Regions from separate parts of the Pikeienuella sp. genome, predicted to be linked through region 2. Evidence: riboswitches for the same ligand, from Rfam matches in the RefSeq annotation. Region 2 holds a riboswitch; the other holds the start of a gene.
The links. A riboswitch is a leader RNA that binds a small molecule or an ion and turns the genes downstream of it on or off. The one in region 2 is predicted to bind thiamine pyrophosphate.

Region 1: another riboswitch for thiamine pyrophosphate. It lies ahead of thiB (thiamine ABC transporter substrate binding subunit); the one in region 2 lies ahead of thiM (hydroxyethylthiazole kinase).

What each region holds. Positions count from the first base shown of each region.
Region 1 covers NZ_JBKAGV010000017.1:169,422-183,981, reverse strand. The annotation lists gene sucC (ADP-forming succinate--CoA ligase subunit beta) at 14-1,207, shown strand; gene sucD (succinate--CoA ligase subunit alpha) at 1,250-2,125, shown strand; gene ACE37J_RS17385 (2-oxoglutarate dehydrogenase E1 component) at 2,150-5,089, shown strand; gene odhB (2-oxoglutarate dehydrogenase complex dihydrolipoyllysine-residue succinyltransferase) at 5,104-6,276, shown strand; gene ACE37J_RS17375 (PaaI family thioesterase) at 6,276-6,758, shown strand; gene ACE37J_RS17370 (MAPEG family protein) at 6,755-7,144, shown strand; gene lpdA (dihydrolipoyl dehydrogenase) at 7,167-8,552, shown strand; gene ACE37J_RS17360 (NADPH-dependent FMN reductase) at 8,626-9,162, shown strand; gene ACE37J_RS17355 (ATP-binding cassette domain-containing protein) at 9,120-9,854, opposite strand; gene ACE37J_RS17350 (thiamine/thiamine pyrophosphate ABC transporter permease ThiP) at 9,841-11,448, opposite strand; gene thiB (thiamine ABC transporter substrate binding subunit) at 11,424-12,410, opposite strand; TPP riboswitch at 12,460-12,560, opposite strand; gene ACE37J_RS17340 (acyl-CoA dehydrogenase family protein) at 12,662-13,930, shown strand; gene ACE37J_RS17335 (GntR family transcriptional regulator) at 13,974-14,560, shown strand, end outside.
Region 2 covers NZ_JBKAGV010000011.1:129,310-143,869, reverse strand. The annotation lists gene ACE37J_RS10105 (Y-family DNA polymerase) at 1-1,234, shown strand, start outside; gene ACE37J_RS10100 (alpha/beta hydrolase) at 1,301-2,122, shown strand; gene aspS (aspartate--tRNA ligase) at 2,235-4,019, opposite strand; gene ACE37J_RS10090 (CPBP family intramembrane glutamic endopeptidase) at 4,379-5,038, opposite strand; gene ACE37J_RS10085 (OmpA family protein) at 5,091-5,723, opposite strand; gene ACE37J_RS10080 (type II CAAX prenyl endopeptidase Rce1 family protein) at 5,813-6,463, opposite strand; gene rnd (ribonuclease D) at 6,690-7,886, shown strand; TPP riboswitch at 7,926-8,020, shown strand; gene thiM (hydroxyethylthiazole kinase) at 8,069-8,857, shown strand; gene thiE (thiamine phosphate synthase) at 8,854-9,477, shown strand; gene thiD (bifunctional hydroxymethylpyrimidine kinase/phosphomethylpyrimidine kinase) at 9,474-10,280, shown strand; gene ACE37J_RS10055 (TenA family protein) at 10,277-10,966, shown strand; gene ACE37J_RS10050 (hypothetical protein) at 10,963-11,406, opposite strand; gene ACE37J_RS10045 (SufE family protein) at 11,525-11,947, shown strand; gene ACE37J_RS10040 (DUF6778 family protein) at 11,950-12,537, opposite strand; gene gdhA (NADP-specific glutamate dehydrogenase) at 12,789-14,129, shown strand; gene bmt (betaine--homocysteine S-methyltransferase) at 14,218-14,560, shown strand, end outside.

The DNA.
Region 1 (14,560 bases), on a different contig from region 2:
CGGACCGAACCCCATGAACATTCACGAATATCAGGCGAAGCACCTCCTCAAGGAATACGGGCTGCCCGTATCCGACGGCCGCGCGGTGACGCGGGCCGAGGAGGCCAAGACACAGGCCGGCGCGCTCGACGGGCCGATCTGGGTCGTCAAGGCGCAGATCCATGCGGGCGGCCGCGGCAAGGGCTCCTTCAAGGAGGACTCGGCCGGGCCGAAGGGCGGCGTCCGCATCGCCAAATCGGTCGAGGAGGCGGCGGAGGAGGCGGAGCGGATGCTCGGCCGCACCCTCGTCACGCATCAGACCGGCCCGGCGGGCAAGCAGGTCAACCGCGTCTACATCGAGGACGGCTCGGACATCGAGACCGAACTCTACCTCGCCCTGCTGGTGGACCGGGAAACCTCCCGCGTCTCCTTCATCGTCTCCACCGAAGGCGGGATGGACATCGAGGCGGTGGCGCATGACACGCCGGAAAAGATCCTGACCTTCTCCGTCGATCCCGCCTCCGGCGTGCAGCCCTTCCACGGCCGCCGCGTCGCCTTCGCGCTCGGGCTGACGGGCAAGGCGGTGAAGCAGTGCGTCACGCTCGTCACGAAGCTCTACCAGCTCTTCACCGAGAAGGATTGCAGCCTGCTCGAGATCAACCCGCTGATCGTCAACAAGGCCGGCGATGTCGTCTGCCTCGACTGCAAGATGAACTTCGACTCGAACGCGCTCTACCGCCACCCCGAGATCATGGCGCTCCGCGACGAGACGGAGGAGGACCCGAAGGAGCTTCAGGCCTCGAAATTCGACCTCAACTACATCGCGCTCGACGGCGAGATCGGCTGCATGGTGAACGGCGCCGGCCTCGCGATGGCGACGATGGACATCATCAAGCTCTACGGCTCCGAGCCCGCCAACTTCCTCGATGTGGGCGGCGGCGCGACGAAGGAGAAGGTGACGGAAGCCTTCAAGATCATCACGTCTGACCCGAACGTGAAGGGCATCCTCGTCAACATCTTCGGCGGGATCATGCGCTGTGACGTGATCGCCGAGGGCGTGATCGCCGCGGTGAAGGAGGTAGGCCTCCAGGTCCCGCTCGTCGTCCGGCTCGAAGGGACGAATGTGGAGCTCGGCAAGAAGATCCTCGCGGAATCCGGCCTCAACATCACCTCGGGGGACGACCTCGCGGATGCGGCGCAGAAGATCGTAAAGGCGGTGAAGGGCTGAGGGCCCGCTCCGGACCGGCAGTGATTTGAACAGGGGGCCCTCATGGCCGTTCTCGTAGACAAGAACACCAAGGTGATCTGCCAGGGCCTCACGGGCTCGCAGGGCACCTTCCACTCCGAACAGGCGATCGCCTACGGCACGAAGATGGTCGGCGGCGTCACGCCCGGAAAGGGCGGGACGACGCATATCGGCCTCCCCGTCTATGACACTGTGGCGGACGCGCGGGAGGCGACGGGCGCCAACGCCTCGGCCATCTACGTCCCCCCGCCTTTCGCCGCCGATGCGATCCTCGAAGCCATCGACGCGGAAATCGAGCTCATCGTCTGCATCACCGAGGGCATCCCGGTGATGGACATGATGAAGGTGAAGCGAGCGCTGCAGGGCTCGAATTCGACTCTCATCGGCCCGAACTGCCCCGGCGTCATCACGCCGGACGAATGCAAGATCGGCATCATGCCCGGCCATATCCACCGCCGCGGGCGGATCGGCATCGTCTCCCGCTCCGGCACGCTGACCTATGAGGCGGTGGGGCAGACGACGGCGGCGGGCCTCGGCCAGTCCACCTGCATCGGCATCGGCGGCGACCCGATCAAGGGTTTCGAATTCGTCGACGCGCTGGAGCTGCTGCTGGCGGATGACGAGACCGAGGCGATCATCATGATCGGCGAGATCGGCGGCTCCGCCGAGGAGGACGCTGCGGACTTCGTTAAGCAGAACCGTGTCAAGAAACCGATGGCCGGCTTCATCGCCGGCCGCACGGCCCCTCCGGGCCGGCGCATGGGCCATGCCGGGGCGATCATCTCCGGCGGCAAGGGCGGCGCGGAGGACAAGATCGAGGCGATGAAATCCGCCGGATACACCGTGGCCGACAGCCCCGCCGGGCTGGGGGCCGCGATCCTGAAGGCGATGGGGCGCTGACCTGACAAAGGGCGAGAGAGCGACATGACCGAGCAATCCCCGAACGAGCTCTTCCAGAACTCGTCCTTCCTGCAGGGGCATAACGCCCTTTATGTCGAACAGCTCTACGCCCGCTACCAGGCGGACCCCGGCGCGGTGGACGAGGCCTGGGGCGCCTTCTTCCGCTCGCTCGGCGAGGATGCGGCGCCCGCCGGCCCCTCCTGGGCGCGAAGCGACTGGCCGCCGACCCGCGGCGGCGATCTCGTCTCCGCGATGGACGGGCAGTGGCCGACGGAGCGGAGCCCGAAGGAGCTGGCCGACAAGGTCGCCGCCAAGGCGCAGGCCAAGGGCGCGGCGCTGACCGAGGCGCAGGTCCGCACCGCGGTGCTCGACTCTCTCCGCGCGCTGATGCTGATCCGCGCCTACCGCATCCGCGGCCATCTCGCCGCCGATCTCGACCCTCTGAAGCTCACGCCGCCCGCGAGCCACCCCGAGCTCGAACCGGCGAGCTACGGCTTTTCGGCGGGGGACATGGACCGCCCGATCTTCATCGACAACGTCCTCGGGCTCGAATTCGCCTCGATGCGCGAGATCACGGCGATCGTGAAGCGCACCTATTGCGGCACCTTCGCTCTCCAGTACATGCACATCTCCGACGGCGAGCAGGCCGGCTGGCTGAAGGAGCGGATCGAGGGCTACGGCAAGGAGATCGCCTTCACCAAGCGGGGCCGGAAGGCGATCCTGCAGAAGCTGGTGGAGGCCGAGGGCTTCGAGAAGTTCCTCGGCGTCAAGTATCTCGGAACCAAGCGCTTCGGCCTCGACGGCGGCGAGGCGCTGATCCCCGCGATGGAGCAGATCATCAAGCGCGGCGGCGCGCTCGGGGTGAAGGACATCATCATCGGCATGCCGCATCGCGGTCGGCTCTCCGTGCTCGCCAACGTGATGGGCAAGCCCTATCGCGCGATCTTCAACGAGTTCCAGGGCGGCAGCTTCAAGCCGGACGACGTGGCGGGCTCGGGCGACGTGAAATACCATCTCGGCGCCTCCTCCGACCGGGAGTTCGACGGCAATTCCGTCCACCTCTCGCTCACCGCCAACCCCTCGCATCTCGAGGCGGTGAACCCCGTCGTCCTCGGCAAGGCGCGCGCCAAGCAGGAGCAGATCGGCGACCGGGAGCGGACGGAGGTCCTGCCCATCCTCCTCCACGGCGACGCGGCCTTCGCCGGGCAGGGCGTGGTCGCGGAATGCTTCGGCCTTTCCGGCCTGCGCGGGCACCGGACGGGCGGGACGATCCACCTGATCGTCAACAACCAGATCGGCTTCACCACCGCCCCGCACAATTCCCGCTCCTCCCCCTATCCGACCGACATCGCGCTGATGGTGGAGGCGCCGATCTTCCACGTGAACGGCGACGATCCGGAGGCGGTGGTGCACGCCGCGCGCATCGCCACCGAGTTCCGGCAGAAATTCCACAAGGACGTGGTGCTCGACATCTTCTGCTATCGCCGCTTCGGCCATAACGAGGGCGACGAGCCGATGTTCACGCAGCCGGAAATGTACCGGCAGATCAAGAAGCACAAGACGACGCTGCAGCTCTACGCCGAGACGCTGGTGAAGGACGACCTGATCGCCGAAGGCGAGGTCGACCAGATGAAGGCGGAGTTCCAGGCCCTGCTGAACGAGGAGTTCGAGGCCGGGAAAGTCTATCGCCCCAACAAGGCGGACTGGCTGGACGGCCGCTGGAAGCATCTCGGCGCCGGGGCGGAGGAGTATCAGCGCGGCGTCACCGGCGTCCCGCTCGACCGGCTGCGCGAGGTCGGCGCCGCGCTCTCCCGCATTCCGGAGGGCTTCAACGCGCACAAGACCGTGGAGCGCATCTTCGCCGACAAGGCGAAGATGTTCGAGACGGGCAAGGGGATCGACTGGGCGACGGCGGAGGCGCTGGCCTTCGGCGCGCTCCAGCTCGAAGGCTTCCCCGTGCGGCTTTCGGGGCAGGACTGCACGCGCGGCACCTTCTCCCAGCGCCATTCCGGCATCATCGACCAGCAGACGGAAGAGCGCTACTACCCGCTGAAGAACATCCGGGAGGGGCAGGCCGAGTTCGAGGTGATCGACTCGATGCTCTCCGAATACGCCGTGCTCGGCTTCGAATACGGCTACACGCTGGCGGAGCCGAACGGCCTGACGCTCTGGGAGGCGCAGTTCGGCGACTTCGCCAACGGCGCCCAGATCATGATCGACCAGTTCATCTGCCCGGGCGAGCGGAAATGGCTCCGCATGTCCGGCCTCGTGATGCTGCTGCCGCACGGCTACGAGGGCCAGGGGCCGGAGCATTCCTCCGCGCGGATCGAGCGGTTCCTCCAGCTTTCGGCGGAAGACAACTGGATCGTGGCCAACTGCACCACGCCCTCCAACTATTTCCACATCCTGCGCCGGCAGCTGCACCGCAACTTCCGGAAGCCGCTGGTGCTCTTCACGCCGAAGAGCCTGCTGCGGCACAAGCTTTGCGTCTCGAAGATCGAGGAGATGGGGCCGGATTCGAGCTTCCACCGCGTCCTCTGGGACGATGCGGAGATGGGCGGCGGCTCGACCGTGAAGCTCAAGAAGGACGACAGGATCAAGCGCGTCGTCATCTGCTCCGGCAAGGTCTATTACGATCTTCTCGAGGCGCGGGACGCGGCGGGGCTGGACGACGTCTATCTCCTCCGGCTCGAACAGCTCTACCCCTTCCCCGCGCTCTCCCTCACCAAGGAGCTGACCCGCTTCAAGAAGGCGGAGATCGTCTGGTGCCAGGAGGAGCCGAAGAACCAGGGCCCGTGGAGCTTCGTCGAGCCGAACATCGAATGGGTGCTGGAGCGGATCGGCGCGAAGCAGGGCCGCGCCCGCTATGCCGGCCGCAACGCCTCCGCCTCGCCGGCGACCGGCCTCGCGGCGCAGCACAAGCATGAACAGGAAAAGCTCGTCTCCGACGCGCTGACGGGCTGAGAGAGGATCACGGCATGAGCATCGAAATCCGCGTGCCGACGCTCGGCGAGAGCGTGACGGAGGCGACGGTCGGCAAGTGGCTGAAGAAGGCGGGGGACGCCGTCGCCGCCGACGAGCCGCTGGTGGAGCTGGAGACCGACAAGGTCGCCATCGAGGTGCCGGCGCCCGCCGCCGGCCGGCTCGACGAGATCGTGGCGAAGGAAGGCGAGACGGTGGGGCGGGACGCCCTTCTCGCGCTCCTGATCGAGGGCGCCGAGGGCGCCGCCCCTGCGCCGAAGGCGGAGGCGAAGCCGGAGCCGAAGGCCGAGGCCCCCGCGCCCGCCCCGGCCCCAGCCCCGGCGGGCGACGCGAAGTCCAAGACGGAAGTTCTGGCCGAAGCCGCGCGCGGCCCGGCCCCCGCCGCCGCCTCGGCCCCCGTCCACGCAACCTCCGCGCCCGCCCCGGCCGCGACGAGCGCCCCGCGCGCCCCGGTTCCGGCGGAGGACGCGGCGCGGGAGGAGCGTGTGCGGATGACGCGCCTGCGCCAGACCATCGCCCGCAGGCTGAAGGACGCGCAGAACACCGCCGCCATGCTCACCACCTACAACGAGGTGGACATGGGCGCGATCATGGCGCTTCGCAACGAATACAAGGACGAGTTCCTGAAGAAGCACGGCGTGAAGCTCGGCTTCATGTCCTTCTTCACCAAGGCCTGCGTCCACGCCCTGCTGGAGGTTCCCGCGGTGAACGCGGAGATCGACGGGACGGATGTCGTCTACAAGAACTTCGTCCATATGGGCGTCGCCGTCGGCACGCCGACGGGCCTCGTCGTCCCCGTCGTGCGGAACGCGCACGAGATGGGCTTCGCCGCGATCGAGAAGACGATCAACGATCTCGGCGTGAAGGCCCGCGACGGCAAGCTGACGATGGGGGATATGCAGGGCGGGACGTTCACGATCTCGAACGGCGGCATCTACGGCTCGCTGATGTCCTCCCCGATCCTCAACCCCCCGCAATCCGGCATCCTCGGCATGCACAAGATCATGGACCGGCCGATGGTCGTCGGCGGCCAGATCGTCGCGCGCCCGATGATGTATCTCGCCCTCTCCTACGACCACCGGATCGTGGACGGGAAGGAGGCGGTGACCTTCCTCGTCCGCGTGAAGGAGGCGCTGGAGGATCCGCGCAGGTTGCTGATGGATTTGTGATGACGGCGCATGAAACCGCCGCAGAGGACGTCGCGGCGATACTCTCGACGCAAGGCGACATAGCGAGTCTCCTCGGGGGAATGCCGTTCTTCAACGCGCTGCAGGTCGAGATCGTGAGCGTGGAGCCGGGCTCCGTGACGCTTGAAGCTCCGCTCACGCCCGCCTTCGAGGCTCCGCCCGGCGCCTTCGCCGCAAGCTCGGTCGGAGCGCTTGGCGACATGGCGGCGATGACGTCTGTCTCCTCCGCGCTGCCGCGGGGCTCCGCCATGTCCACAATGGATTTCACCGTGAAGATGCTCGGCCTCAGCCGCGGCTCAAGGCTGCGCGCCGTCGGCCGCGTGCTCCAGACCGGCAAGACGACCTGCGTCGGCGCGGCGGACGTGTTCGTTCTCGACAGGGGCGCCGCAACGCTGTGCGGGACCGTGCTCGCGACGGGCCGGAGGCTCGACCTCGCAATGCTTACGGCGGGGTCGCGGCGATGACCCCCGAACTCACCGCCCTCGCCCTCGCCGCGCTCCTCCAGGTCGTGCAGTTCATGCTCATGGCCGTCCCCGCCAACCGGCAGCTCGGGCCGGACAAGACGATGGGGCCGCGGGACGAGCCGCTCGCGCTCAAGGGCGTCGCCGGGCGGATGCAGCGGGCGATGAACAACCATTTCGAGGGGTTGATCCTCTTCACCATCGCGGTCGTCGTGGTGACGCTCGGCGGGCAGGCCACGGGCTACACCGCCGCCTGCGCCTGGATCTATCTCGCCGCCCGCGTGCTCTACGTCCCGGCCTATGCCTTCGGCTGGGCGCCCTGGCGCTCCGTCATCTGGGCTGCCGGGTTCTTCGCCACCGTCGCGATGCTGGCGTCTGCGCTGGTCTAACGCTGAACCGAGGGAGGCCGACATGGCCGAATACGATCTCATCATCATCGGCGGCGGCCCCGGCGGCTATGTCGCTGCGATCCGCGCGGCGCAGCTCGGGCTCAAGGTCGGCTGCGTGGAGGGCCGCGGCGCCCTCGGCGGCACCTGCCTCAATGTCGGCTGCATCCCCTCCAAGGCGATGCTCCATGCCTCGGAGATGCTGCACGAGGCGGAGACGAGCTTCGCGAAGATGGGGATCGTCGCCAAATCTGTCTCCGTCGATCTGCCCCGGATGCACGCCCACAAGAAGGGCGTGATCGAGGCGAACACGAAGGGGATCGAGTTTCTCTTCAAGAAGAACAAGGTCGACTACATCAAGGGCTGGGCCTCCATCCCCGCCCCCGGCGAGGTGAAGGTCGGGGAGGAGACGCACAAGGCGAAGAACATCGTCATCGCCACCGGCTCCGAACCCGCGACTCTCCCCTTCCTCGAGATCGACGAGGAGCGCATCGTCTCCTCCACCGGCGCGCTCGACCTGCCGAAGGTTCCGAAGAAGCTCGTCGTCATCGGCGGCGGCGTGATCGGGCTCGAACTCGGCTCGGTCTGGAAGCGCCTCGGCTCCGAGGTCACCGTGATCGAGTATCTGGACGAGATCACGCCGGGGCAGGATGGCGAGGTCGCGCGGGAATTCCGGAAGATCCTGAAAAAGCAGGGCATCGCCTTCGAGCTCGGCGCCGCCGTCACCGGGGTCGAGACGCTCAAGACCAAGCTGAAGGTCGCCTTCCAGCGCCGGAAGGACGGGTCCGAGCATCAGCTGGACGCCGACGTGGTTCTCGTCGCCACCGGGCGGCGCCCCTACACGAAGGGCCTCGGGCTCGAAGAGCTGGGCGTGGCCATGGAGCGCGGCGTGGTGATGACCGACGCACGCTTTCGCACCAACATCCCCGGCCTCTACGCCATCGGCGACGTCACCGAGGGCCCGATGCTCGCCCACAAGGCGGAGGACGAGGGCATGGCCGTGGCGGAGGAGATCGCGAAGGGCAAGTCACACGTCAACTACGCCGTCATCCCCGGCGTCATCTACACGATGCCCGAAGTCGCCTCGGTCGGCGTGACGGAAGAGGCGCTGAAGGCGCAGGGGCGGGACTACAAGGCCGGCAAGTTCCCCTTCATTGCCAACGGCCGCGCCAAGGCCAATCTCGTCTCCGACGGTTTCGTGAAGCTGCTGGCCGACGCGAAGACGGGGCAGCTCCTCGGCGCCCATATCATCGGCCCGGCGGCGGGGGACCTCATCCACGAGATCTGCGTCGGCATGGAGATGGGCGCGACGGCGGCGGACATCGCCCGCACCTGCCATGCGCACCCGACCTATTCGGAGGCGGTGCGCGAGGCGGCGCTGGCGGCGGGCGACGGCGCGATTCATTTCTGAACCTCACGCGATCTTGCGCGCGCCGCGGCGCGACAGCGACCAGATCGCGCGGGCCAACCCGAAGGACCTCGCCATGACCTATCGCCTGCTCGGCATTTCCGGCGCGCTGCGGCGCGCCTCCACCAACACCGCGCTCGTCCGCGCCGCGGGGGAGCTGGCGGGGGACGACGTCGCCTTCACCCTCGCCGATATCGACCTGCCGCTCTACAACGGCGATGTCGAGGATGCGGGCTATCCGCCGAAGGTCCTCGCCTTCGTCGAGGCGATCCGCGCGGCGGACGGGGTGGTGATCTCCACGCCCGAATACAACAAGAACCTCTCCGGCGCGCTGAAGAACGCGCTGGACTGGCAGAGCCGCTTCAGCCCCGGCCCGCTGAAGGGCAAGCCCGTCGCCATCATGTCCGCCACCGCGGGCGCGGCGGGCGGGCAGCTCTCGCAATTCTCGCTCCGGCATTGCCTCACGCCGTTCGACTGCCGCGTGCTCGCCGCGCCGCAGGTCCATGTCGGATCGAACGGGTCCGAGGGCCTCTTCGCCGAAGGCCGGCTCGTGGACGCGAAGACCCGCGGCTACGTCGCCGGCCTGATGGCGGCGCTCCGCGCGATTTCCTGAGCGCCGAGATAGGCGGCGAGCGCGGGCGGCGGCGCGTCCAGCAGGGCGGAGACCGGCGCGGGGCCCGAAACCTCTCCCTCCACCACGAAGGAAGCGAGCCCGCCCGCGCGCCGCGCCTCGTCCGGGTCATGCGTGGACATGACGACCGTCATGCCCCGCCCCTCCCTGAGCGCGGCGACGAGCCCCAGCATCTCCGCCCGCATCGCCGGGCCGAGCGCGGCGAAGGGCTCGTCCAGCAGCAGGATCGGCCGGTCCCGCAGCAGGGCGCGGGCGATGGCGACGCGCTGGCGCTGCCCGCCCGAAAGGTCCGCCGGCATCCGGGGGCCGAGCCCTTCGAGCCCGACCTCCGCCAATGCGGCGGAGACGCGCGCCCGGTCCGCCGCGGATAGCCGGAGGCCGGGATGGACGCCCAGCCCGACATTCGCCGCGGCGTCGAGATGGGGAAAGAGGTTGTGCTCCTGAAAGAGCATCGTGACGGGCCGCTCCGCCGGCGCCGCCCGCCCCATCTCCCGCCCGTCGAGAAGAAGCCGCCCCGCCGAGAGGGGGACAAAGCCGGCGACGAGGTTCAGGAGCGTGCTCTTGCCCCCGCCCGAGGGGCCGATGAGCGTCAGATGCGCGCCGCGAGCGAGCGCGAAATCGGCGCGGAGCCGGAACGCGCCCCGCCGCGCCTCGGCGCCCTCAAGCCGGATCACGGGCGCGCCCCCATGCGTCGAAGGCCGCGAAAAGCCCGAAGCTGAGCCCGGCGAGGAGGAGCGCGACTCCCCCGGCCGCCTCCAGCCGGTGCGCAGAGATCAGGCCGTACATGTAGAGCGGCAGCGTCGGCGCCCCCGGCGCGGAAAAGAGCGCGACGACCCCGAGATCCCCCATCGCCAGGGCCGCCGCCACCCCGCCCGCGAAGCCGAGCGGCCGGCGGAGCCGCGGCAGCCAGACGAGCCGGAGCCGCGCACCCGCCCCCATGCCGAGCGAGGCGGCGAGCGGCCCGTAGTCCCGCGCCGCCTCCCGGAGCGGCGGCAGCAGGAGCCGCAGCGCGAAGGGCAGCGCCATCAGCGCGTTGACGAAGGCGACGAGCGGCAGCGCGGCCGAGACCGGCGATATGAAGGGCCGGAGCGCGAGAAAGAGCGCGACCCCGGCGACGAAGGGAGAGACGGCGAGCGTCAGGAGCCCAAGCGCCTCCGCCAGCCGACCCGCCGCCGCCCATCGCGCTTCGAGCGCGACGATGAGCCCGGCCAGCGCCCCCGCAAGCGAGAGCGAAAGCGCCGCCGCCACAAGCGCCACGATCAGCGACCGCCCCGCCGCCGCCCATACGCCCGCGCCCATCGAACCGAGCCCCGGAATCCCGTGGAGGAATGCGGCGAGGAGCGGCGAAAGGAGAAAGACCGCGCCGAGCCCGATCAGCGCCGCATCCGCCGCGCGGGCCATCCCGCCCCGCCCGTCCCACCGCTCCGGCGCCGCGCCGAAGCCCGGCCCGAAGGCCGCGGGCGCGGAAAGCCCGGCGGCGAGGAGCGCGAGGCCGAGGCAGAGCGCGAATTGCAACGCCGCCAGCAGCGCCGCCCGCCCGAGGTCGAAATCGAACCGCATCGCCTGGTAGATCGCCAGCTCCAGCGTCGTCGCCCGCGGCCCGCCGCCGAGCGCGAGGGCGACGGCGAAGCTGGTGGCGCAGATCAGGAAGACGAGCGCGAAAGCCCCCGGCGCCACCGCGCGCAGCATCGGCGCTTCGAGCAGGCGGAAGAGCGCGCGCCCCTCGATCCCGAGCTGCGCGGCGAGGCGCCAGCGCTCCGCCGGAATCTCGGCGTAGCCCTGCAGGATCAGCCGCGTCGCCAGCGGCAGGTTGAAGAAGACATGGGCGAGCAGCACGCCCGGCAGTCCGTAGACGTCGATCCGCGGCGCCCCGAGCGCCCCGAGCCCGTCATTCACCCATCCCGAACGCCCCCAGATCGCGATGACGCCCAGAATGGCGACGATGACCGGCAGGAGGAACGGCGCGCCCAGAAGGCTCACGAGCGCCCCCCGCCCCGGAAAGCGCCGCCGCGCCAGCGCCCGCGCGAGCGGGATGGCGAGCAGAACCGAAAGCGCGGCGGAGAGGAAGGCCTGCCAGGCGGTGAAGCGCAGCGCCCGGAGATCGGGCGCAGTCAGCGCCCCCGCCCCCTCCGCCCGCAGCGCGACGAGCGCCACCGCTCCGAGCGTGAGCGCGAGGACGAGGGCGAGCGCCGCGCCCCCCGCCAGCCAGACGAGCGGCCCGGCCGGGGGGCGCGCGGCCGCGATCACCGGCTCAGCGCCTCCAGCCATTCGGCCAGCGCCTCCTCCCGCATCGTTCGGGCTTCCTCGGGCGGGAAGGCCAGCGTCTTCGCCGGAACCGGCAGCGCGGCGAAGCCTTCGGGCAGGCCGCCCGGCGGCGTCTTCGCCGGATACATCCAGTTGGTTTCCGGGATGACGGACTGGAAGCCTTCCTCAAGCATGAAGGCCATGAAGCGCGCGGCAAGCTCCGGCTGGTCTGTCCCCTTCAGCACGCCCGCGACCTCGACCTGCATGTAGTGCCCCTCCTCGAACATCGCGGCGGCCTTCGTGTCGTCCCCCTCCGCGATGGCGTGATAGGCGGGCGAGGTGGTGTAGGAGAGCGCCATCATCGCCTCCCCTTCGAGGAACATCGAATAGGCCTCCCACCAGCCCTTCGTCACGGTGACGATGCGGGGCGCGAGCGCCTCCCAGATTTCCGGCGCCCGGTCCCCGTAGGCGGCCTTCACCCAGAGGAGGAGGCCGAGGCCGGGGGAGGAGGAGCGCGGGTCCTGGATCACAATGGTCACCTCCTCCGGCGCCGCGATCAGCGCCTCGAAGCTCGTCGGCGCCTCCGGGAGCCGGGTCTTGTCATGGACGAAGGCGAACCAGCCCCAGTCATAGGGCAGGAACAGAGGGTCGGCCCAGCCGCCCGGCGTGTCCGTCTCCGGCGTGAGCCCGTGCGGCGCGAAAAGCCCGGTCTCCGCCGCGGCGGCGACGAGGTTGGAATCGAGGCCGAGCACGATGTCCGCCTCCGTCCCCGCGCCTTCGAGCTGCACGCGACCGAGGAGCGCGGCGCCGTCCCCCGCCGCGACGATTTCGAGGTCGCAGCCGCATATCGCCTCGAAATTCGCCTCGATCTTCGGGGCGGGGCCCCATTCGGTGACGAAGCTGTCATAGGTGTAGACGACGAGCTTTTCCTGAGCGGCCGCTCCGCCCGCAAGGGCGAGTGCAAAAGCCGCAGCGGCGAGATTCATGGTCTTCAAGGAATCCTCCATTCGCTGCGGCGCAAGGAGGTTCGGGACGGGATGATCGCCACGCCTTCCCTACGCCGGCATGATCCGGTTCAGGTTCATCGGGTTCGCTTGCGCATCTCAGCGGCCTTCGCCGCACCCCGAGGCGAGGCCGAAGCTAGGGCAGGCGGCGGGGTGCGTCAATCCGGGCCCTCCCGCGCTCTTGCGGACCGGGCGCCACGGGCAGAGCATCGCCGAAAAAAGGAGGATGCGCGATGATCCCGGAGAAATCCCCCCGCACCGAGGCGCTGGAAGCCCGCCTGCTGGACTTCATGGAGGCCCATGTCTACCCGAACGAGGCCCGCCATGCGCGGGAGGCGGAGGAACTCGGCCCCTGGGCCGTCCTCCCCGTCGTCGAGGCGCTGAAGCCGCTGGCGCGCGAAGCCGGTCTCTGGAACCTCTTCCTGCCGGAATCGGAACATGGGCCGGGCCTGACCAATCTCGAATACGCCCCGCTCTGCGAGATCATGGGCCGTTCCCCGCTCGCGCCCGAGCTTTTCAACTGCTCGGCGCCCGACACCGGCAACATGGAGGTGCTCGCCCGCTACGGCACGAAGGAACAGCAGGAGCGCTGGCTGAAGCCGCTTCTGGCCGGCGAAATCCGCTCCGCCTTCGCGATGACGGAGCCGGACGTCGCCTCCTCCGACGCCCGCAACATCGAGAGCGCGATCGTGCGGGACGGGGACGAATACGTCATCAATGGCCGGAAATGGTATACGACCGGGGCGACCGACCCGCGCTGCGAGATCATCATCTTCATGGGGAAGACGGACCCGGCCGCCCCCACCTACAGCCAGCAATCCATGATCCTCGTCCCGAAGGCGACGCCGGGCGTGACGGTGACGCGCGCCCTGCCGATCTTCGGCTTCTACGGCGTGCCGGACCGGGCGGCGGAGGTGGTGTTCGAGAATGTCCGCGTGCCCGCCTCCAACATGCTGCTGGGTGAGGGGCGCGGCTTCGAGATCGCGCAGGGCCGGCTCGGGCCGGGGCGCATCCACCATTGCATGCGGCTCATCGGGCTGGCGGAGCGCGCGCTGGCGAAGATGTGCCTCCGCACCTCCCAGCGCGTCGCCTTCGGCAAGCCCGTCTCCGAACAGTCCGTGACGCGGGAGCGGGTGGCCGAGGCGCGGATCTTGATCGAGCAGGCCCGCCTCCTCACCCTCCGCGCCGCGCACATGATGGATACGGTCGGGAACAAGGCGGCTAAGGCCGAGATCGCGATGATCAAGGTCGCGGTCCCGAACATGGCCTGCCAGGTCACGGACTGGGCGATCCAGGCCTTTGGCGGCGGCGGCACGAGCAACGATTTCGGCATGGCGAACGCCTACGCCACCGCCCGCCTGCTGCGGCTCGCGGACGGGCCGGACGAGGTGCACAGGGACCAGCTCGCCCGGCTCGAATATCGCCGCCAGGCGGAGGCGAACCAGCGCGGCGGCGTCTCCAACTGGGTCCCGGCGGACTGGGGCCGCGCGGCTCCCGCCTGAGCCCGGTCGTTGACAGCGGCGGGGCCGCGGCTAGCATGTTAGCATGCCAAGCGCGCTGGAGAGAGAACCGGAGGGCGGCGCGGAAGCGCCCGCGATCCGGCCGCTTTCCGCCTTCGCGGGCTCGCTCGGGCAGCGCGTCCACGCCACGCTTCGCGAGGCGATCCTGACCCTCGCGCTCGCGCCGGGGGAGACGCTGCGGAAGGCCGAGCTTTGCGCCCGCCTCGGCGTCTCCCGCAGCCCGGTCTCGGAGGCCATCGCGAAACTGGCCGGGGAGGGGCTCGTCGTCGTCGCGCCGCAGGCCGGAACCTATGTCGCCCGCTTCTCCCTTGCCGACATAAGGGAGGGCGCGTTCCTCCGCGAGGCGCTGGAGGTCGCCGCCATCCGCCGCGTCGCCGCCGCCGCGACGGAGGCGCAGCTGACGGAGCTGCGCCGCGTCCTGCGCCTTCAGGAGCTTCTGGTGGCGGACGGGGACCTTTCGGGCTTCTTCGCCGAGGATGCGGCGATGCACGAGCTGATCCTTTCCTTCACCGGCTTCCGCCGGCTCGTCCCCCTCACCCGCTCCGCCTGGGTGAACGTGGACCGGGCGCGGCGGATGATGCTGCCGGCGCCGGGGCGCGCGGAGGCGACGAT
Region 2 (14,560 bases):
GCGGGGCGCGGTGGCGGATACGCGCGGCGCGGCCTGGGCGCTCGCACGCCATGCGGCGGGGGCGAGGCCCGGCGGCGCGCCGGGCGGGGATGCGGTGGCGGCGGATGCGCGGGCGACGCGGGTGCGGAGCCCGCGCCGCCCGCGCCCGCCCGCGGCGCCGCCCGCGCCGCCGGCGCCGCCGCTCGTCGTCCCCGTCGGCGGCGCGCGGGCGGCGCTTGCGCCGCTGCCGGTCGCCGCCTTGCGCCTGCCGGAGGCGGTGACGGAGCGGCTGATGCGGCTCGGGCTCCGGCGGATCGAGGAGCTGACGCTCACGCCCCGCGCCGGGCTCGCCCGCCGCTTCGGCGCGGAACTCGTGCTCCGGCTCGACCAGGCGCTGGGCCATGCGCCGGAGCCGATCTCCCCCCTCCGGGCGGAGCCGCCGCTTTCCGCCCGGATCAGCTTCCCCGAGCCGATCGGCCTCGTCGCGGATGTCGAGGCGGCGGCGCTCCGGCTTGCGGAGCGCGTCTCCGCCCGGCTGACGGAGCGGGGGCTGGGGGCGCGCCGGCTCCGCTTCTCGCTCCGGCTCGCGGAAGGGGGGTGGGCGACGGCGGAGATCGGGCTCGCCCGGCCGGGGCGGGACCCGGCGCGCCTCCTCGCCCTCCTCGCGCCGAAGATCGCGGCGATGGAGACCGGTTTTGGCGCGGACGCGGCGCGCCTCGCCGTCACGGAGGCGGAGCCCTTCGACGGCGGGTCGCGTCGCGGCCATTTCGAGGCGCTGGCCGAGGCGGAGGCGCGGCGTGACGCCGGCGGGGGGGAGGATTTCGCCGATCTCCTGACGCGGATCGGCGCGCGGATCGGGCTCGAGCGGCTCACGCGCCCCCTGCCGGCGGAGAGCCACATCCCGGAAAAGGGCTGGATCATCGCACAGGCGGCCTATGCCGCGCCGCCCGAGGGCGGCTGGCCGGACCGGGGGCGCATCCGCCCGCTCGCGCTCTTCCCGCCCGAACCCATGAGTGCGGAAGGCTCCGCCCGGCCGCCCGCCCGGTTCCGCTGGCGCGGCCGGACCTGGAGCCTCGCCCATGCCGAGGGGCCGGAGCGGATCGCACCGGAATGGTGGCTCGACGACCCGGCCTGGCGCTCCGGCCCGCGGGATTACTGGCGGGCGGAGACGGAATGCGGCCGCCGGCTCTGGCTCTTCGAGGCGCTGGGGGCGGAGCGGCGGGGGGAATGGTTCGCGCAAGGCGAGTTCGCCTGAGGCCCCGCCCCTCGACAATCCGCGCCGCATCCGCCCTTCTGTCGGCCTGAGGACGAGGAGGGCGCGATGGACGAGACGCGGATCGAGGATTGGGACGACGCCTACGCCAATGGCGCCCATATCGCCGGGGCCGCGGACTATCCGCCGCGCTGGGCCGCGGCGGCGGCTTCGTTCCGGGAGGCGCTGGGAGCGCGGGCCGAACTCGACCTCGCCTATGGGCCGGGTGAGCGGCAGAGGCTCGACCTCTTTCATCCCGAAGGCGCGGCCGAGGGGCTCGTCGTTTTCATCCACGGCGGCTATTGGCGGGCCTTCGACAAGTCCACCTGGTCATGGCTCGCGGGCGGGCCGCTGGCGCGGGGATGGGCAGTCGCCATGCCCTCCTACACGCTCGCGCCCGATGCGCGACTCTCGGCGATCACGCAGGAGATCGGGCGCGCCGTCGCCTTCGCCGCGCGGCGCGTTCCTGGCCCGCTGCGGCTGACCGGGCATTCGGCGGGCGGGCATCTCGCGGCGCGGATGATCGCGGAGGGCGGGCCGCTCCCGGCCGACGTTCTGGCGCGGGTCGCGCGCGTCGTCTCCATCTCGGGCGTGCATGACCTGCGGCCGCTCCTCCGCACGGCGATGAACGCCGACCTCCGGCTCGACGCCCGGGAGGCGGCGGCGGAAAGCCCCGCGCTCCTCTCCCCCGTTCCGGGCGCGCGGCTCCTCTGCGTCGCGGGGGCGGAGGAGCGGCCGGAATTCCGCCGGCAGAACGCCCTCCTCGCCAACATCTGGGCCGGGCTCGGCGCGGCGACGGCGGCGGAGGAGATCCCGGGCCGGCACCATTTCGACGTGATCGACGGGCTGGCGGAGCCGAGGAGCCGGCTGGTGGAGGGGCTGCTCGGTTGAGCCGCGCGAAGGGATGCGCACATTGCGCAGGGGGGCCATGTATCTGATTATAAATAGAAATCAGAAATAGCGGTTTGCGCGCCGAAGCGCGCCCGCCGCCTGACCGGAGGCCCTACCCCTTCGGCGCGAGCCTGAGCCCCAAATCCCTGAGCTGCTCGTTCGTCGGCGCGGCGGGGGCACCCATCATCAGGTCCTCGGCGCGCTGGTTCATCGGGAACATGATGACCTCGCGGATGTTCTCCGCATCCGCGAGCAGCATCACCATCCGGTCGATGCCGGGCGCGATGCCGCCATGCGGCGGCGCGCCGTAGCGGAAGGCGTCGATCATGCCGCCGAAATGCTCGTCCACGAAGGTCTTGTCATGGCCGACGATCTCGAAGGCGCGATACATGATTTCGGGCTTGTGGTTCCGGATCGCGCCGGAGGAAAGCTCCACGCCGTTGCAGACGATGTCATACTGGTAGCCGAGCACGTCCAGCGGGTCCGCCGCGTTCAGGGCTTCGAGGCCGCCCTGCGGCATGGAGAAGGGGTTGTGCGAGAAGTCGAGCTTCCCCGTCTCCGGGTCGCGCTCGTACATCGGGAAATCGACGATCCAGCAGAACCTGAACTCGTTCTTCCAGTCCCCGTTCGGCTGAAGCTCGGCCCAGATCACGTTGCGCGCCTTGCCCGCGACATCGACGAACTTCGCCGGGTCGCCGCCGAGGAAGAAGGCGGCGTCCCCCGCTTTCAGGCCAAGCTGGAGGCGCAGCGCTTCGGTCCGCTCCGGGCCGATGTTCTTCGCGAGGGGGCCCGCGCCTTCGAGCGCGCCCGCCTCCTCCCGCCAGAAGATATACCCCATCCCCGGCAGGCCCTGCTTCTGCGCCCAGGCGTTCATCCGGTCGCAGAAGGCGCGGGAGCCGCCGCCCGGCGCGGGGATGGCGCGGATCTCCATGCCGGGGTTCTCCAGCATGGAGGCGAAGACCTTGAAACCGGAGCCGGCGAAATGCTCGCTCACCACCTGCATCTCGATCGGGTTGCGAAGGTCCGGCTTGTCCGAGCCGTATTTCAGCATGGACTCGCGATAGGGAATGCGGGGGAATTCCTTCGTGACGGGGCGGTCGCCGCCGAATTCCTCGAAGACGCCCCGCATCAGGGGCTCGATGGCCTGGAACACATCCTCCTGCTCGACGAAGCTCATTTCGAGGTCGAGCTGGTAGAACTCGCCGGGGCTCCGGTCCGCCCGCGGGTCCTCGTCCCGGAAGCAGGGGGCGATCTGGAAATAGCGGTCGAAGCCCGCGACCATGATGAGCTGCTTGAACTGTTGCGGCGCCTGCGGCAGCGCGTAGAACTTGCCGGGATGGAGGCGGGAGGGGACGAGGAAATCCCGCGCGCCCTCGGGCGAGGAGGCGGTCAGGATCGGCGTCTGGTATTCCATGAAGCCGAGATCGGTCATCCGCCGGCGGATCGAGGCGATGACCTTCGAGCGGAGGATGATGGACTGGTGCAGCCTGTCCCGCCTCAGGTCGAGGAAGCGGTATTTGAGGCGCGTCTCCTCGGGGTAGTCCAGCTCGCCGAAGACGGGGAGCGGCAGTTCCTCCGCCTCGGAGAGGACTTCAAGCTCGCGCGCGAAGACCTCGATCTCCCCGGTCGGGATCTTCGGGTTCACGAGTTCGGGCGCGCGGGCCTTCACCACGCCGTCGATGCGGATCACCCATTCGGCGCGCACGCGCTCGACATCCCGGAAGGCCGGGCTGTCTGCATCCGCGATGATCTGGGTGACGCCGTAATGGTCCCGCAGGTCGATGAAGAGCACGCCGCCATGATCCCGCACGCGGTGCACCCAGCCGGCGAGGCGGACGGTCTCGCCCACATGGGCGGCGCCGAGGGCGGCGCAGGTATGGCTGCGATAGCGGTGCATCTTCGTCTCCCGGAAAGGCAGGGGCGGAGAAACGACAGGGCGGCGGTCAAGTCAAGGAGCGGGGGGAGGGCGCGGAGCCGTGACGCCTTGAGGTCGCTCTCAAGTGGCGCTCGGTCAACATTCGGCTCCACGGCCTCGATCAGCGGCCTTCCGGGGGAAGGCCGCAGAGGCCGTCGCCCGGAGACGTAAGCCGAAGGGCGAGGGGCGCCAAGCCGCCGCGTCGGTCAAAGATCCGATCGTGACCGCCGCGGCGGGCGCGGGCGGATCAGCCGCGTGTCTGATCCGCCGGGCGCTCCTGATGACGATCCGCAACCTGATGGCAGGCGGCGCGGCGATGGGGACCCGAATGCGCCCCCGCCCTACCCCGCCGCGCCGTGGTAGAAATAGATGCCGAGCCCGAAGGTGAAGAGGATCTGCCCCGCCAGCGAATGGATGACCCAGGCGAGGCCGAGCGAGCCGTTCCGGAGATAGGCCCACCCCATGACGGCCCCGCCGATCCCCGTCATCACGATGGTCACCCAATGGCCGAAGAAGAGATGGCCGAGCGCGAAGGCCGCGCCGTTCGCCGCGATGGCGGCCCATTTCGAGGGAAAGAGCGCGCCATAGCGCTCGAAGAAGAGCGAGCGGTAGATCAGCTCCTGCGGCAGGGCGGAGAGAAGCGGATAAAGCGCCATGATCGCGAGCCAGAGCCCTGTGTTCCAGGTCGGCAGCGAGAGGAAGCGCTGCGGCGCCGCCTGCATGATCACGGCGTAGCTGACCGCCGCGGTGGCGGCGGAGAAGAGCAGGATCAGCCGCCATTCGCCGAGAACGGGCCCCTGCAGGAGCTTCCGCCAGCGCCAGGCGGGCGAAAAATGGAGGAGCAGGCAGGCCAGCCCGGCTAGACCGAGCAGGACGGGAAAGAGCGGGTAGAGCCCGAAGGTCGCCGCCATCAGGAGCGGCAGACCGACGAACAAGGCGATGAACTCCGCCCAGAGACGGGCCCTTGATGGGGCGGCGGCGAAGGCTGTCGCGTCGGTCATGGAGCCGAGAATGGCGCGGCGCGACGCCCGGTCAAGCGCCGCGCCCGGCCCGTCACCCTTCGGTGAGCGGCGTGATGACGATCTCGACCCGCCGGTTCAGCGCGCGGCCCGATTCCGTCTCGTTCGAGGCGACGGGCTGATCCTCCCCGCGCCCGAAGGCGGCGATGCGCGCCGGCAGAACGCCGCGGCGGGACATGAAGTCCGCCACCGTGTCGGCGCGGCGCTGGCTCAGGTCCTGATTGTAGGCGGCGGAGCCCACGCTGTCGGTATGGCCGACCACGTCGATCAGGCTGCTCTCATATTGCGCCAGCGTGCGGGAGACGCGGGTGAGCGGCTCGACGAATTGCGGCTGGATCTCGGCCCGGTCGAAGGCGAAGGTGACGCCTGCCGGCAGGTTCACGCGGATTTCCTCCCCGGTGTTGGTGACGGTCGCGCCCGTGCCTTCGAGGTTGCGCTCGAGCTCGCGCTGCTGCGCGTCGAGCTGGGCGCCCACGGCGGCGCCGGCGACAGTGCCGATGCCCGCGCCGATCAGGGCGCCGCGCCGGTCCCCGATCAGCCCGCCGACGACGGCGCCGCCGACCGCGCCGAGGATCGCCCCGGCGCCGGTTCGCTGGCCCACCGTCCCGTCAGGCTGGCACGCGGCCAGGAGCCCCACAGCGGCCAGAGCGGCCACGCATCTCGTCATCATTTCTATTCCTCCAATGCAGGCCTGCGCCCCTTCGGACGCGGGTCGCCGACATCATACGCGAAAGCGGCGAAATTCCGGCGCTCCGATCAGAACTCCGCGAGCCCCGGCGCTATAAGGAAGAAGGCGAGCGCCGTCGCCCAGTTGAGCGCGACGGAGAGCGCGAACTGGCCGGTGCGGAGATAGGCCCAGCTGAGCGCCGCGCCGGTCGCCGCGCCGAAAGCGGCGAAACCGCAGCCACAGCCCATTGCGGCCCAGAGCGCCGCCCCGGCCGCCGCCGAGAAAAGGATGGCGCCGCGCTCCGAGGCGAAGAGCCTGCCGTAGCGACGGAAGAAGAGCGCCCGGCAGAAGAGTTCCAGCGGCAGGGCGACGAGGACCGGGTAGAGGAGAAGCCGCAGCGCCATCTCGGGTTCGGGGCTGAAGAGGGACCCGGGCGCTAAGACGAGGCCGAGCGCCAGCGCGGCTGCGGCGAAGCTGGCGGTCAGCCCCGCGAAGAGCGGCCATTCGGACAGCGCGTCGCGCGGCAGGAGGTCGGCCCAGAGGAAATTGCGGGACATCGAGAGGAGGATGACCGAAGTCCACAGAATCGCGGAGAGCAGGAACGGGGCCGCCGCCGCGCCCGCGAGGAAGAAGACGAGACCTGGCATCAGGAGGAACACCGCCACGCCCTCCGCGAGGAGCGTGTGCGCCCCCCTGGCCCTGCGCCCGCCACGGGACAGCAGCGCCGAAGCATCCGCCACAGGCGACGCGGAAAGGGCGCTCTCAGCCTTATGACCAGTCCCGTACTGCGCCATTCTTCCACCCAAGCCAACGAAGCTGCGCCACACAGGACGCACGCTGCGCAGCCGCCATAGGCCCGCTTATGACCACCACATGTTGAGGAAGTCCTTCGGCCCCACGCCACCCCCCCCACACACCGCATATACAATCCATGATCCTCAGGATACAGGTAAAAATGACTGAACCGTGACCAAAAGGCGGACAATGGCGGGCGACTATCGGATGATCGTTGAACAGGGCGAGCTCGACTCGCTCTGCGGGGAGATGGCCGGGACCGACTATGTGACGATCGACACGGAGTTCATGCGCGAGCGGACCTACTGGCCGCAGCTTTGCCTCGTGCAGATCGCGCGGCCACTCGACGCGGACGGGGCCGAGAACGCCGCGCTGATCGACCCGCTCGCAGGGCTCGACCTCGCTCCGCTCTTCGACCTGATGCGGAACCCGGGAGTGCTCAAGGTCTTTCACGCCGCGCGGCAGGACATCGAGATCTTCGTCAACCTCATGGGCGAGGTGCCGGCCCCGATCTTCGACACGCAGATCGCGGCGATGGTCTGCGGCTATGGCGACCAGGCGGGCTACGAGACGCTGGTGCGGAGCCTTGCCGGCGCCTCGCTCGACAAGTCCTCCCGCTTCACCGACTGGGCGCGCCGGCCGCTTTCGGAAAAGCAGCTGGTCTATGCCGCGGGGGACGTGACGCACCTGCGGGTGATCTATGAGAAGCTTTCCGCGCAACTTGCGGATACCGGGCGAACCGCCTGGGTCTCGACGGAGATGGAGGCGCTCAGGGCGCGGGAGACCTATGTCACCGAGCCGGAGGCCGCCTGGGAGCGAATCAAGACCCGCTCTACCGACGCGCGCTTTCTCGGCGTCGTTCGCGCGCTCGCCGAATGGCGGGAGCGGCTGGCGCAGGAGCGGGACCAGCCGCGGGGGCGCATCCTGAAGGACGAGGCGATCCTCGAAATTGCGGCGAGCCGCCCGACGACGCGGGACAAGCTGCTCGAATCCCGCGCGCTCCAGCGGGAAGGGCGGCGGCCCGAGATCCTCGACCAGATCCTCGAAGCCGTCGCCGCCGGGCAGGCGCAGCCGCTTCGCCTCCCCCCCGCGCCGGACCGGCCGAAGCAGAAACCGGGCGGGCAGGCGCTGGCGGAGCTCCTGCGCGTCCTTCTGAAGGCGAAGGCGGACGATCTCGGCGTCGCGCAGCGTCTCATCGCCTCCTCCGCCGAGCTGGACGAACTCGCCCATGCGGAGGAGCCGGAGGTGAAGGCGCTCGAAGGCTGGCGGCGCGAGGCATTCGGGGAGGACGCGCTGCGGCTGAAGCGGGGGGAGATCGCGCTCTCCGCCGGGCCGCGCGGGGTGAAGATCGTCTCGCTCGACCGTTGATCGCACGGGTTGCGCCGCCGGGCGCGGCGTGTCACGAAGACATCGCGACAGGGGCGTCCGGGCGACCGGGCTGAGAAGCACCCTTTGAACCTGAACCGGATCATGCCGGCGGAGGAAGTCGCGGCGACCGCCGGCTCTCCTCGCCCGCGCATCCGCCGCCCCCCTCCGCCAAAGGAGGGACGATGGAGATCGGAAAGAGGCTGGAGGCGATGCGGCGCGCGGGCCCGCTCGTCCACAACATCACGAATTATGTGGCGATGCAGCGAATGGCGGACATCCTGCTCGCCGCCGGGGCCGCGCCGGCGATGATCCATGCACGCGAGGAGGCGGCGGAGTTCGCCCGCATCGCCTCCGCGCTCACCGTCAACATAGGCACGCTTTCGCCCGAATGGACGGCGGCGATGGCGGAGGCTGCGGGCGCGGCGCGGGGCGCCGGCCGCCCATGGGTTCTCGACCCTGTGGCGGCGGGCGCGACCGCCTATCGCCGCGAGGTCTCCGCCCGCCTTGTCGCGCTCAAGCCGGACGCAGTGAAGGGCAACGCCTCCGAGATACTCGCCCTCGCCGGCGCGGGCGGGGCCGGGCGCGGCGTTGAGGCGGGTGACGATGTTGCGGCGGCGGAGGACGCGGCGCGGGCGCTGGCGCGCCTGACGGGCGGGATCGTCGCCGTGACCGGCCCGGTGGATTTCGTGACGGACGGGGCGCGCGCCTTCCGGATCGCGAACGGCGATGCGGTGATGACCCGCGTCACGGCGATCGGCTGCGCCTTGACCGGGGTGGTCGCCGCCTTCCTCGCGGGCGAAGGCGACCGGCTCGAAGCCGCGGCCGCCGCGCTCGCCTATTATGGCGTCGCAGGGGAGCGAGCGGCGGCGGCGGCGGCGGGGCCGGGCGATTTCGCGCAGCGCTTCCCTGACGCGCTTTTCGCGCTGGACGGCGCCGCGCTCGACCGCTTGGCGAAGGTGGAGCCGGCATGAGGCCCGCGCCGGACTACACCCTGATGTATGTCACTGACCCGGACGCGCCCGGCGGCCTGATCGAGACGGCGCTCGCCGCCGCGAGGGGCGGGGCCGGGATCGTCCAGCTTCGCGACAAGCGGAGCGGGGACATGGCGCTGGCGGAGGCGGCGCGCGCGCTCGTCGCCGCGCTTGCGCCCCTCGGCGCGCCGCTGATCGTCAATGACCGGATCGGCGTCGCCGCCGCCTCGGGCGCCGCGGGCGTGCATCTCGGCCAGGGAGACGAATGCCCGGCGAAGGCGCGGGCGCTGCTCGGCCCTTCGGCGCTGATCGGCCTCTCGGTCGAGACGCCGGCCCATGCGGCGGACGCCGATCCGGCGGCGGACTATCTCGGCGCCGGCCCCCTCCGCGCGACGGCGACGAAGCGGGATGCGGCCGCGCCGCTCGGCCTCGAAGGCGTCGCGGAGACGATCCGCCTCGCGCGGCGGCCCGTCGTCGTCATCGGCGGGGTCGTCGCGGCGGATGCGCCGGGGTTGAAGGCGGCGGGGGCCGCGGGCCTCGCCGTCGTCTCCGCCATCGCCGCTTCGCCAGAGCCGGAAACGGCGGCGCGGGGGCTCATCGAGGCATGGAGGCGCGCATGATCCCCAACATCCTCTCCATCGCCGGCTCCGACCCTTCGGGCGGCGCCGGGATACAGGCCGACATCAAGGCGATCTCCGCCTCGGGCGGCTATGCGATGGCGGCGCTGACCGCCCTGACGGCGCAGAACACGCAAGGCGTGACCGGCGTTCACCTCATCCCGCCCGGCTTCGTCGCGGAGCAGATCGACGCGGTGTTCGCGGATGTGGAGGTGCACGCCGTAAAGATCGGGATGATCGCGACGGCGGAAATCGCCGAGGCGGTCGCGGAGGCGCTGGCGCGCTGGCGGCCCGCGCATGTCGTGCTCGACCCGGTGATGGTGGCGAAGGGCGGCGCGCGGCTGCTCGACCCGGAGGCGGCGGAGACGCTGCGCCGCCGCCTCCTTCCGTTCGCGGACATCGTCACGCCGAACCTGCCCGAGGCTGCGGCGCTGACCGGCATGCCGGAGGCCCGGAGCGCGGAAGAGATGCCGGCGGTCGCGGCGGCGCTCCGTGCGCGCGGCGCGCGAGGCGTCCTCCTGAAAGGCGGCCATCTCGAGGGCGCCGCCTCGCCCGATCTCCTGCTGACCGCTGCGGGCGAGACCTGGCTGCCGGGCGCGCGCGTCGAGACTCGGAACACGCATGGCACGGGATGCAGCCTTTCAGCCGCCCTCGCCGCCGAGCTCGCGAAGGGCGCGCCGCCGGAAGAGGCGGCGCGGCGGGCGAAGGTCTTCGTCGCGGCCGCCATCGCGGCGGCGGGAAGGCTCTCCGTCGGCTCCGGGGTGGGGCCGATCCACCATTTTCACCAGATGGAGACAGACCGATGAGCGATTTCGGCTCCCCCCTTTTCGCCCGGCTCCGCGAGGAGGCGCGCGCCGACTGGGACGCCTATGTGGACCATGAGTTCGTCCGCGCGCTCGGGCGCGGCGACCTGCCGGAGGCGGCCTTCCTCCGCTATCTGCGGCAGGATTATCTCTTCCTCGTCCAGTTTGCGCGCGCCTGGTCCCTCCTCGCCTTCAAGGCGGGGGATGCGGAGACGATGCGGGAGGCGGCGCGCGTCTCCCTCGCCCTGGTCGAGACGGAGCTGGAGCTCCATGTCGCGCTCTGCGCCGAGGAGGGGATAGACCGCGCGGCGCTCGCCGGGGGGCGGGAGGCGCCGTGGACGGTGGCCTATACCCGTTACGTGATCGATGCGGGGCTGGCGGGGGACGAGCTCGACCTCATCGTCGCGCTCACGCCCTGCGTGCTCGGCTATGCGGAGATCGGGCGAAAGCTCGCCGCCGGGCCGCGGCCGGCGGACCGGCGCTTCGCGGCCTGGATCGACGCCTATGCCGGGCCGGACTACGGCGAGGCCGCGGCGCGGGACGCACGGCTGCTCGAACGGGCGGCGGCGCGGCGGATCGGGCCGGCGACGGAGGATTCGGCGCGCTGGCCGGCGCTCGCAGCGCTCTTCGCGGAGGCATGCCGGCTGGAGGCCGCTTTCTGGGAAGGCGCGCTCGGCGCGGAGCGCTAGAACCGCCCCTCGATTGAGTCGCGGGAGGACCAGACGCGAACGCCCCGCGCGCCGCGCAGCATCGCGACCGGCATCGTCACGTCCGCCCGCATCCGCCTTGCGGATTCGGGCGCGCCGGCGAGCGCCGCCGCATCCGCCGGCGGGCGCACGAGGAAATCGTATTCGTAGAAGCCGTCCGCCGCCGGGCGCCCTTCATAGCGGATGCGCAGCTCAGGCTGATAATGCCCGGCGCCGGGCGCGAGGCCGAAGGCGGTCAGCACGTAGCCGTCATAGAGACGGCCGAGCTCCAGCGTCTCGATCCGGTCAACCGCCACCTTGGCGGGAAGCGCGGCAAGCCGCTCCGCCTCCGCCTTCTCGGGGTCGAAGATCGGCCCCATGTCGCAGGCCGAAAGCGCGAGGGCGGCGAAGAGCGCCGCGACGATGAGCCTGATCCGCGTCATGGTTCCTCCCTGCCCCGCATCACGAAGCCGGAATAGCCGGAAAGGCTCCGCCGCGCAAAGGCCGCTTCTGGACGCGCCGGCCCGCGCCGCCTATGTGCCCCCGGAGGGAGGACTGCGGATGAGCGCCGAGACTTTCGACGACGTGGCGGAGACCTTCGCCTTTCTTGACGATTGGGAGGATCGCTATCGCTATGTCATCGACCTCGGGCGGGAGATGCCGGCGATGGACGACACGCTGAAATCCTCGCTCACAAAGGTGGACGGGTGCGCCAGCCAGGTCTGGATCGCGCCGTCGCTGGAGGGCGAGGGCCAGGCGCGGCGGCTTCATTTCGTGGGAGACAGCGACGCGATGATCGTGCGCGGCCTGATCGCCGTCCTTCGCCTCATGCTGAGCGGCAGGACGCCGGGCGAGATCGTCGCGACGGATGTCGAGGGCCGGCTGGCGGAGCTCGGGCTCGACCAGCATCTTTCCTCGCAACGGTCGAACGGGCTCCGGGCGATGGTGGCGCGGGTGAGGGAGCTGGCGCGCGCCGCCGCCTGATCTCAGCCGCCCAGCCAGCGACGAATGACGGCGCGGATGCGTGCGTGGATCTGCGGCTTTTGCCCCCGCCCCTCCTCTTCGGCGATGAGCGCGTCAGGACCGCTCTGCGCCCGCATGTCGGCGCTTACGTCGGACTCGAAAGCCAGCATCTCTCCCGTCGCCGCGTCGCGGACGCCGAGGTCGAAGCGCATCTCGTGGACGCCGAGATTGATGTCCGTGGCCAGCGCCTTCGGCGTCATCGCGTGGAACTGGATCACGGAAATCGTGAGATCGACCGGTCGCGCGCCGGTCATCGCCGGGGCGGCCCCTTCGCGCGCCGCATCGGCAAGAAGGGCGGCGACCTGGGCCTTCCGGTCGCCCGGCGGATCGCCCCACCAGACCAGCGTGTCCGGCGACGGATAGCGGATGTCCGGATCCTCGGAGACCGGCATCGCCTCGGGGATCGAGACGCGCACCTCGTTGAGCGACCAGCCGTCGACGCCGGGCCCTGCGCCCTTCAACTCCGTCGTGGGATCAAGCGGCGGGACGGCGCATCCGGCCAGCGCAAAAGCGGCGACGCAGAGCCCCGCCAACCGAAATGTCAGAGCCATCCGCCCCTCCCGATCCCGCCTCGCGGCCTCCACAAGGCCCGCATATCGTTAAGTTTTCATAATCATCACGAAACTTGTCCGCTTCAAGCCCCCGAAACGGCGGGAGGATGGCGGCTATCGTGCAGGAACGCACAGGCCGGAGCCCGCCCGAGGCAGGAACCCGCTTGACCCGCGCGTGCGGCGGGGCGCACGGTTTCCCCGCTATGACAAGGGCGGGCCGAGAACGGTCGCCGAAAAGCAGGGGAAACGCTATGGCTGTCAATCTGAGCGACTTCATGGATTGGGTCGTCGCCCGCAATCCGGGCGAGACCGAATTCCATCAGGCGGTGCACGAGGTCGCCGAAACGGTGATCCCGTTCATCAACGCCAACCCGGTCTACGAGAAGATAAAGGTGCTGGAGCGCATGGCGGAGCCGGACCGCATCGTCTCCTTCCGCGTCTCCTGGGCGGACGACAACGGGGAGGTGCAGGTCAACCGGGGCTACCGCGTCCAGTTCAACAACTCGATCGGGCCCTACAAGGGCGGCATCCGCTTCCACCCCTCGGTGAACCAGGGCGTGCTGAAATTCCTCGGCTTCGAGCAGACCTTCAAGAACTCGCTCACGGGCCTGCCGATGGGCGGCGGCAAGGGTGGCGCGGACTTCGACCCGAAGGGCAAGAGCCAGCATGAGATCATGCGCTTCTGCCAGAGCTTCATGACCGAGCTCTATCGCCATGTTGGCGCGAACATCGACGTGCCGGCCGGCGACATCGGCGTGGGCGGCAAGGAAATCGGCTACATGTTCGGCCAGTTCAAGCGCATCACGAACAGTTTCGAGGGGGTGCTGACCGGCAAGGGCCTCGAATATGGCGGCTCGCTGATGCGGCCTGAGGCGACGGGCTATGGGGCGGTCTATTTCCTCGAGAACATGCTCCACCATATCGGGCAGGAGATCGAGGGGAAGACGGCGGTCATCTCCGGCTCCGGCAACGTGGCGACCCATGCGGCGGAGAAGATTCTCCATCGCGGCGGCAAGCCGGTGACGCTCTCTGATTCCGGGGGCTTCATCTTCGACCCGGACGGGTTCACCCAGGAGAAGATCGACTGGGTCAAGGAGCACAAGAAGCAGCGCGGCGCCCGCATCTCCGCCTATGTCGCCGAATTTGGCGGCGAGTATCACGAGGGCAAGACCCCCTGGGGCGTGCCCTGCGACGCGGCCCTGCCCTGCGCCACGCAGAACGAACTTCTGGGGGACGACGCGAAGACGCTCCTGAAGAACGGCTGCAAGGCGGTCTCGGAAGGCGCGAACATGCCTTGCGACATGAAGGCCATCGCCGCCTTCCACGAGGCGCGCATCCTCTACGCCCCGGGCAAGGCATCCAACGCCGGCGGCGTCGGCATGTCCGGCCTCGAGATGAGCCAGAACTCCGCGCGGCTGCATCGGACGGAGGAGGACCTGCGGCTCGCGCTCCGGAAGATCATGGACGACATCCACGACGCCTGCGTCCGCCACGGCTCCGAGCCGGACGGCCATGTGGACTATGTGAAGGGCGCCAACGTCGCCGGCTTCAAGAAGGTCGCCGACGCGATGCTGGCCTTCGGCGTGGTCTGACGGCGTATCGGGGGCCGCACTGAGCGGCCCCCTTTGCATCCCGCGCCGATGCGCCTATTGTCTCGCACCGCAACAAAGCGAGACGACCATGACCGACGCCCTCTCGAAACTCCTCGAAATCCGCCCCTGGCTCATGGCCGACGGCGCGACGGGGACGAATCTTTTCGCGATGGGGCTGGAGGCCGGGGAGCCTCCCGAGCTCTGGAACGTCGACCATCCGGAGCGGATCAGCGCGCTTTATCGCAGCTTCATCGAGGCGGGATCGGACCTGATCCTGACCAATTCCTTCGGCGGCACGCGCGCGCGGCTGAAGCTCCACAACCATCAGGACCGGGCCTATGAGCTCAACCGCCGCGCGGCTGAGCTGGCGCGGGCGGAGGCGGATCGGGCGGGAAGGCCGGTCATCATCGCGGGCTCCATGGGGCCGACAG